Regions from separate parts of the Streptomyces macrosporus genome, predicted to be linked through region 2. Evidence: riboswitches for the same ligand, from Rfam matches in the RefSeq annotation. Region 2 holds a riboswitch; the other holds the start of a gene.
The links. A riboswitch is a leader RNA that binds a small molecule or an ion and turns the genes downstream of it on or off. The one in region 2 is predicted to bind glycine.

Region 1 (3,393 bases), on a different contig from region 2:
TGCGAGGAAGGGGAATCGACCGAGCGACGGGCCGACTCCCGCCGCTCGCCTAGCGGTCACGCGTGTAGAAGGGCCGCACGCACTCGCGCATCCAGTCCACGACCGGGTCCTGGGCGGCGTCCAGCAGCACCATCTGCACCGGCCACCGCACCGGCTCGCGTCCCAGCGCCCGGCTCAGGGCGTCGTGCGCCGCGACCCGGGACTCGGGGTCCAGCAGGTCCAGCTCCACCCCGACGAACAGCGCGGGCGCGTCGCCCTCGACGCTGGCCAGGCCGCGGCGCGCGGTGCGCACCTGCGGCAGTCCCGCGAACTCCCCGGCCGCCGCGGCCAGGAAGTCCACCGGCTCCTCCTGCCAGTCGGGCTCGAAGAGCCTCACCCGGGCCCCGCTCGCCACGCCCGGCACCCCCGCGGCGCCGCCCTCGCGGCACAGCTCGGCCACGGCCGGCGGGGGGATGGGGGCGCCGACGGTGCCCTCGGGGTTGATCACGATGCCGACCTGCGGCGGCAGACCGCGGGCGAACTCGCGGGCGGGCGCGACGGCGAAGGGCAGGTGCGAGCCGGCGCACTGCAGGAACTGCTGCTCGGAGCTGAAGACGGGGACGTACGGCGCCCCGTCGAGCTGGATGGTCGGCAGGTCCAGGTTGGGGCTGTCGGGGCCCCCGCCCTCGGGCAGCGGCACCCACAGGCTGCTGCGCCCGAGCACCTCCAGCAACCGGGCGCCCGCTCCGGGGACGCCGACCGACGCGGCGAGGGTCTCCTCCAGCTCGTTTCCGGGCCAGCCGCCGCCGTGTCCCGGTCCGTACTGCTGCGGGATGGTCATGTCGGAACACTATCCGCATCCGGACGGCGACGGCCCGCCCGTGCCCTCACCCCGGGCGCCGCTCGAAGACGATGCCGCGCAGCGCCCCCGCCGCGGGGCGGTCCAGCAGCACCGCCGAGACGCACCCCGCGGGCAGCCGACCGGCCTCCACGTCCGCCACCAGGCGCCCCACCGCCCGCCGGTGCCGGGCGAACGCGTACGTCGACACCCCGCGCCCCCGCTCCGCCTGCCCGGACAGCGCCACCTCCGGCGGCACGTCCAGCAGCACCATGTGCAGGGCCCGCCCGCGCCTCCGGGCGTCCCGCGCCAGCCAGCGGCGCACCCAGCGCTGGGTGCCGCAGTCGTGCACCACCACGCCCGCGCCCGAGGCCAGGGCCCGCCACAGCGACAGGTAGTGCGCGACGCGGACCAGGGGACGGTAGACGACGTAGGGCAGCCGGGCGGGCAGCCGCCGCTCCCAGCGCTCCCGCACGTCCTGGGAGTCGATCCGCACCACCGTCTCGTTCGCCGCCACCACGCGCCGGATCAGGGTGGACTTTCCGCTGCCCGGCAGGCCGGAGACCACCACCCGGTCCCCGGCGGGGAAGCGCAGGACCCGCACCCCCTCGGTTCCGCGCAGGTCGCGTCCCTCCGGCCGCACGGACGCGGGCACCGCCCGGGGCGCCGGTCCGCTCCGCGCCGCACAAGCACTCTCCAGGCTGCTCACCGGTAGGCCCTCCCCGCTGTCGGCCACGTGCTTCGCGGCTCCACCCAGAGCGTGTCAAGAAGGATGACGACGGACAAGGTGGCCGGCCGCCGGGAACCTCCCGACACTCCTTTCTCTCGGCCACCGTCTTCCCATCCTCGCGCGCCCCGCCTCCCCATGGCGTGCCGGACATGCGATGATGTGCGCGTCAACTGCATACCGGCCGTTCGAGTCCGTGCGGGAGAGTTCCCGACAGCCGCCGTCGCGGCGGGTGCCGGGGCGCCGAAGGAGCAAGTCCTCCCTTGAATCTCTCAGGCCCCGATACCGCGCGGACAAGGCACATCTGAAAAGCGGGCGCCCCCTCGAGGAGGGCGTCCCACCCAAGGTGCAAGCCGTGGTCCGTCCGTCGCGGGCTCGTGGCGAACCTCTCAGGTTCCGATGACAGATGGGGAGGATGTTCATCCCCCCGCCGTTCACCGGACCGTCCACGCCACCCGCCTGGGAGCAACAGCCATGAGCGATTCCCGACGCACCCCCCTCGACGCCGTCCACCGCGCCCTCGGCGCGACCATGACCGACTTCGCCGGCTGGGAGATGCCGCTGCGCTACGGCAGCGAGCGCGACGAGCACAACGCCGTGCGCACCCGCGCCGGACTGTTCGACCTGACGCACATGGGCGAGATCACCGTCACCGGCCCGCGGGCGGGCGAACTGCTGGACCACGCCCTGGTCGGGCACCTCTCCACGGTTCCCGTGGGCCGGGCCCGCTACACCATGATCTGCGACGAGTCCGGCGGCATCCTCGACGACCTGATCGTCTACCGGCTGGGCGTCGAGGAGTACCTGGTCGTCGCCAACGCCGCCAACGCCCGGGTGGTCCTGGACGCCCTGATCGAGCGCCGCGACGGCTTCGACGCGACCGTGCGGGACGACCGCGAGGCGTACGCGCTGCTGGCCGTCCAGGGCCCGGCCTCGCCCGCCGTCCTGGCGAGGCTCACCGACGCCGACCTGGACGGGCTGAAGTACTACGCCGGGCTGCCCGGCACGGTCGCGGGCGTGGAGACGCTGATCGCCCGCACCGGCTACACCGGCGAGGACGGCTTCGAGCTGTTCGTCGCCCCCGACGACGCGGAGACGCTGTGGCGGGCGCTGACCGAGGCCGGCGCGGACGCGGGCCTGGTGCCGTGCGGGCTGGCCTGCCGCGACACGCTGCGGCTGGAGGCGGGCATGCCGCTGTACGGGCACGAGCTGACCCGCGACATCACCCCCTTCGACGCGGGCTTCGGCCGCGTGGTGAAGTTCGACAAGCCCGGCGACTTCACCGGCCGCGCCGCCCTCGAGGAGGCGGCCCGCCGGGCGGCGGGGAACCCGCCGCGGAAGCTGGTCGGCCTGGTCGCCGCCGGCCGCCGGGTGCCGCGCGCCGGGTACGCCGTGGTCACCGCCGACGGCGCGGTGATCGGCGAGGTCACCTCCGGGGCCCCCTCCCCCACCCTGGGGAAGCCGATCGCGATGGCGTACGTGGACGCCGCCCACGCCGCTCCGGGCACGGAAGGTGTGTGCGTGGACATCCGCGGTACGCATGAGCCCTACGAGGTCGTCGCGCTGCCGTTCTACCGGCGCGAGCGCTGACGGCCGCGGCGGGGCCGGGGTCCGCCGCGGCCCCGCCCCGTGCCCGTCCACACCGTCCCACCTGGCAAGACCGGTTTCTCACCACCCACCTCTGATCAGGAGAATCACGCCATGAGCAACCCCCAGCAGCTGCGCTACAGCAAGGAGCACGAGTGGCTGTCGGCCGCCGAGGACGGCGTCGCCACGGTCGGCATCACCGAGCACGCGGCCAACGCGCTCGGCGACGTCGTCTTCGTCCAGCTCCCCGAGGTCGGCGCCA
Region 2 (3,393 bases):
GCGGCCTCGGCCCGCGCGGGGTGGTCGCCACCGCCTCCTACGAGGCCCGTCCCTTCGGAGTGCACTCGGCGATGCCGATGGCGCAGGCCCGGCGGCTGTGCCCGAACGCCGCCTACCTCACGCCCCGCTTCGGCCTCTACCGCCAGGTGAGCGACGTGGTGATGGGCCTGCTGCGCGCGCTGTCGCCGCTGGTGGAGCCGCTGAGCTTGGACGAGGCGTTCGTGGACCTCCAGGCGGGCGGCTCGAGGGTGGCGTCGGCGCGGGAGGCCCGCGCCGTCGGCGAACGGCTGCGCCGGGACATCCGGGCCGCCACCGGGCTCAGCGGCTCGGTCGGACTGGCCGGCTCGAAGATGCTCGCCAAGATCGCTTCGGAACAGGCCAAGCCCGACGGACTGGTGGTGATCCGGCCCGGCACCGAACGCGCCCTGCTGGCCCCGATGCCGGTGCGCACGCTGCCCGGGGTGGGCCCCGCCACCGAGCAGACGCTCCGCCGGGCGGGGGTGGCGACCGTCGGGGAGGTCGTCGAGGCCGGGGAGGCGGAACTGGTCCGTCTGCTGGGCCGGGCGCACGGCACGGCGCTCCACATGATGGCGCAGGGGATCGACGAGCGGCCGGTGGTGGCCGACCGGGACGCCAAGTCGGTCTCGGTGGAGGACACCTTCGACACCGACCTCACCGATCGCGCCCGGATCCACGCGGAGATCGCCCGGCTGGCCGACCGCTGCGTGGAACGGTTGCGGAAGGCGGGGCGCTCCGGACGCACGGTGGTGATCAAGGTGCGCAACTACGACTTCTCCACCCTCACCCGCTCCGAGACGCTGCGCGGTCCCACGGACGATCCGGCGGTCGTCAGGGAGGCCGCCGCGCGGCTGATCGAGGGGGTGGACACCACCGCCGGGGTGCGGCTGCTGGGGGTCGGGGTGAGCGGCCTGGCCGACTTCACCCAGGAGGACCTGTTCGCCCAGGCCGGCGATGCTCTCCAGGGCGACCGGCCGCCGCGGCCGGCTCCGCCCGTGGCGGTCGCCCCGGCGGCCGGGGAGGTCTCGGGGGCCGTACGTCGCTGGCTGCCCGGTCTGGACGTGCGGCACGCGCGGTACGGGCCGGGCTGGGTCCAGGGCAGCGGTCTGGGGCGGGTGACGGTGCGGTTCGAGGAACCCGGATCACCGCCGGGCCGGGTGCGCACCTTCGCGGTGGACGACCCGGAACTGGAGCCCTCCGACCCGCTTCCCCTCCGGGTCGGTCAGCCCTCCGACCCCGCGATCCGTCCGAAGGTCATCTCGTCGTCGGACAGGGACGCCTCGACGGACACGTCCAGCCCGTAGTGGCGGTAGAGCATCAGCTCCTGCTCGGGGGAGAGGTGGTGGCCCACGCCGAAGTCCGGCGCGCCCTTGACCAGGGAGCGCTCGAAGGGGACCCGCAGCGCCCCGTCCACCACCTCGCTGGGTTCCAGCGGGACGAAGGCGTCGCGGCCGAAGAGGCCGGTGCGCACCGCCGCCCACTCCGGCACGCCGGTGGCGTCGTCGAGGTACACCTCGTCGACGGTGCCGATCTTCTGCCCGTCGCGGTCGAACGCCTTGAGCCCTATCAGGTGCCGCGGATCGATGTCGGTCTGCACGGTCCCTCCAACTGCTCGCATGAAGTCGCGCTTGTTCGGAAACGAGGACTACAAACAACGAAAGGGCACATTCGGTGCATCGGCCACTCGACAACGGGACCGGAACGACACGAGGCCGGCGGCACCCGTCGCTGGTAGGCTCTGAAACGGCTGCTGACCCCGAGCGGGAGAGTCCTCCGACGGCAGACGCCGGAGGCGCCGAAGGAGCAAACCCTCCCCGGAATCTCTCAGGCACACGTACCGCGCGGGCGAGGTCACTCTGGAAAGCAGGGCGGGCGCGGACGAACGACACCGCCGCCCCTCCTCACCGACGGTGAAAACCGGACCGCGGGCGCGGACCGGTGAAGCTCTCAGGTCGAGATGACAGAGGGGGAGGCCGTTCGGGCGCCCGTGCCGTGGTGCCCCTCGCAGGTCGCACAGACCAGGAGGCCTCCGCAGATGACACACGACCGCATCTCCCTCACCGCGCTGGAGCGGGGCACGCCCTTCGAGGAACGCCACATCGGCCCCGACGCCGGCGACCGGGCCAAGATGCTCGCCCAGGTGGGTTACGGGTCGCTCGACGAGCTGACCGCCGCCGCGGTGCCCGAGGTGATCAGGAGCACCGAGGCGCTGAACCTGCCCGCGGCCCGCAGCGAGGCGGAGGTCCTCGCCGAACTGCGCTCCCTGGCCTCCCGCAACCGGGTGCTGCAGCCCATGATCGGCCTGGGCTACCACGGCACCTTCACCCCGCCGGTCATCCTGCGCAACGTCATGGAGAACCCGGCCTGGTACACCGCCTACACGCCCTACCAGCCGGAGATCTCCCAGGGGCGCCTGGAGGCGCTGCTGAACTTCCAGACCATGGTGGCGGACCTGACCGGCCTGCCCACCGCCGGCGCCTCGCTGCTGGACGAGGGCACCGCGGCGGCCGAGGCCATGGCGCTCTCCCGGCGCGTCGGCAAGGTCAAGGGCGGCGTGTTCCTGGTCGACGCCGACTGCCTGCCGCAGACCGTCGCCGTGATCGAGACCCGTGCCGAGCCCACCGGGGTCGAGGTCGTGGTCGCCGACCTGTCCGACGGCATCCCCGCCGAGATCGCCGAGCGCGGCGTCTTCGGCGTCCTGCTGCAGTACCCGGGCGCCTCGGGCGCCGTACGGGACCTGCGCCCCGTCGTCGAGCGGGCGCACGAGCTGGGCGCCGTCGTCACGGTCGCGGCCGACCTGCTCGCCCTGACCCTGCTGACCCCGCCCGGCGAGCTGGGCGCCGACATCGCGGTGGGCACCACCCAGCGCTTCGGCGTGCCGATGGGCTTCGGCGGGCCGCACGCCGGATACATGGCCGTACGGGAGGCCTACGCGCGCAACCTGCCCGGCCGGCTGGTCGGCGTCTCGGTGGACGCCGACGGCACCACGGCGTACCGCCTGGCCCTGCAGACGCGCGAGCAGCACATCCGCCGCGAGAGGGCCACCAGCAACATCTGCACCGCCCAGGTGCTGCTCGCCGTGATGGCCTCGATGTACGCCGTCTACCACGGCCCCGACGGGCTGGCCGCCATCGCCCGCCGCACCCACCGCCTCGCCGCCGTCCTGGCCGCCGGGCTGCGCGAGGGCGGCGTCGAGGTCGTGCACGACGCGTTCTTCGACACCGTCACCGCACGGGTGCCGGGCCGGGCCGACGAGGTCGTCGCCGCCGCCCTGGAGGCCGGGATCAACCTGCGGCGGGTCGACGCCGACCACGTCGGCGTCGCCTGCGACGAGACCACCCGACGCGAGCACCTCGCCGCCGTCTGGGAGTCCTT

Region 1: it holds a riboswitch for glycine, as region 2 does, so the genes downstream of both, gcvT (glycine cleavage system aminomethyltransferase GcvT) here and gcvP (aminomethyl-transferring glycine dehydrogenase) in region 2, are expected to answer to the same signal.

What each region holds. Positions count from the first base shown of each region.
Region 1 is NZ_BAAASZ010000051.1:68,227-71,619, forward strand. It holds gene ABD335_RS27925 (enhanced serine sensitivity protein SseB) at 50-820, opposite strand; gene ABD335_RS27930 (AAA family ATPase) at 867-1,526, opposite strand; glycine riboswitch at 1,734-1,842, shown strand; glycine riboswitch at 1,843-1,960, shown strand; gene gcvT (glycine cleavage system aminomethyltransferase GcvT) at 2,019-3,134, shown strand; gene gcvH (glycine cleavage system protein GcvH) at 3,246-3,393, shown strand, end outside.
Region 2 is NZ_BAAASZ010000036.1:32,769-36,161, reverse strand. It holds gene ABD335_RS25825 (DNA polymerase IV) at 1-1,322, shown strand, start outside; gene ABD335_RS25820 (PRC-barrel domain-containing protein) at 1,241-1,636, opposite strand; glycine riboswitch at 1,770-1,868, shown strand; glycine riboswitch at 1,870-1,989, shown strand; gene gcvP (aminomethyl-transferring glycine dehydrogenase) at 2,054-3,393, shown strand, end outside.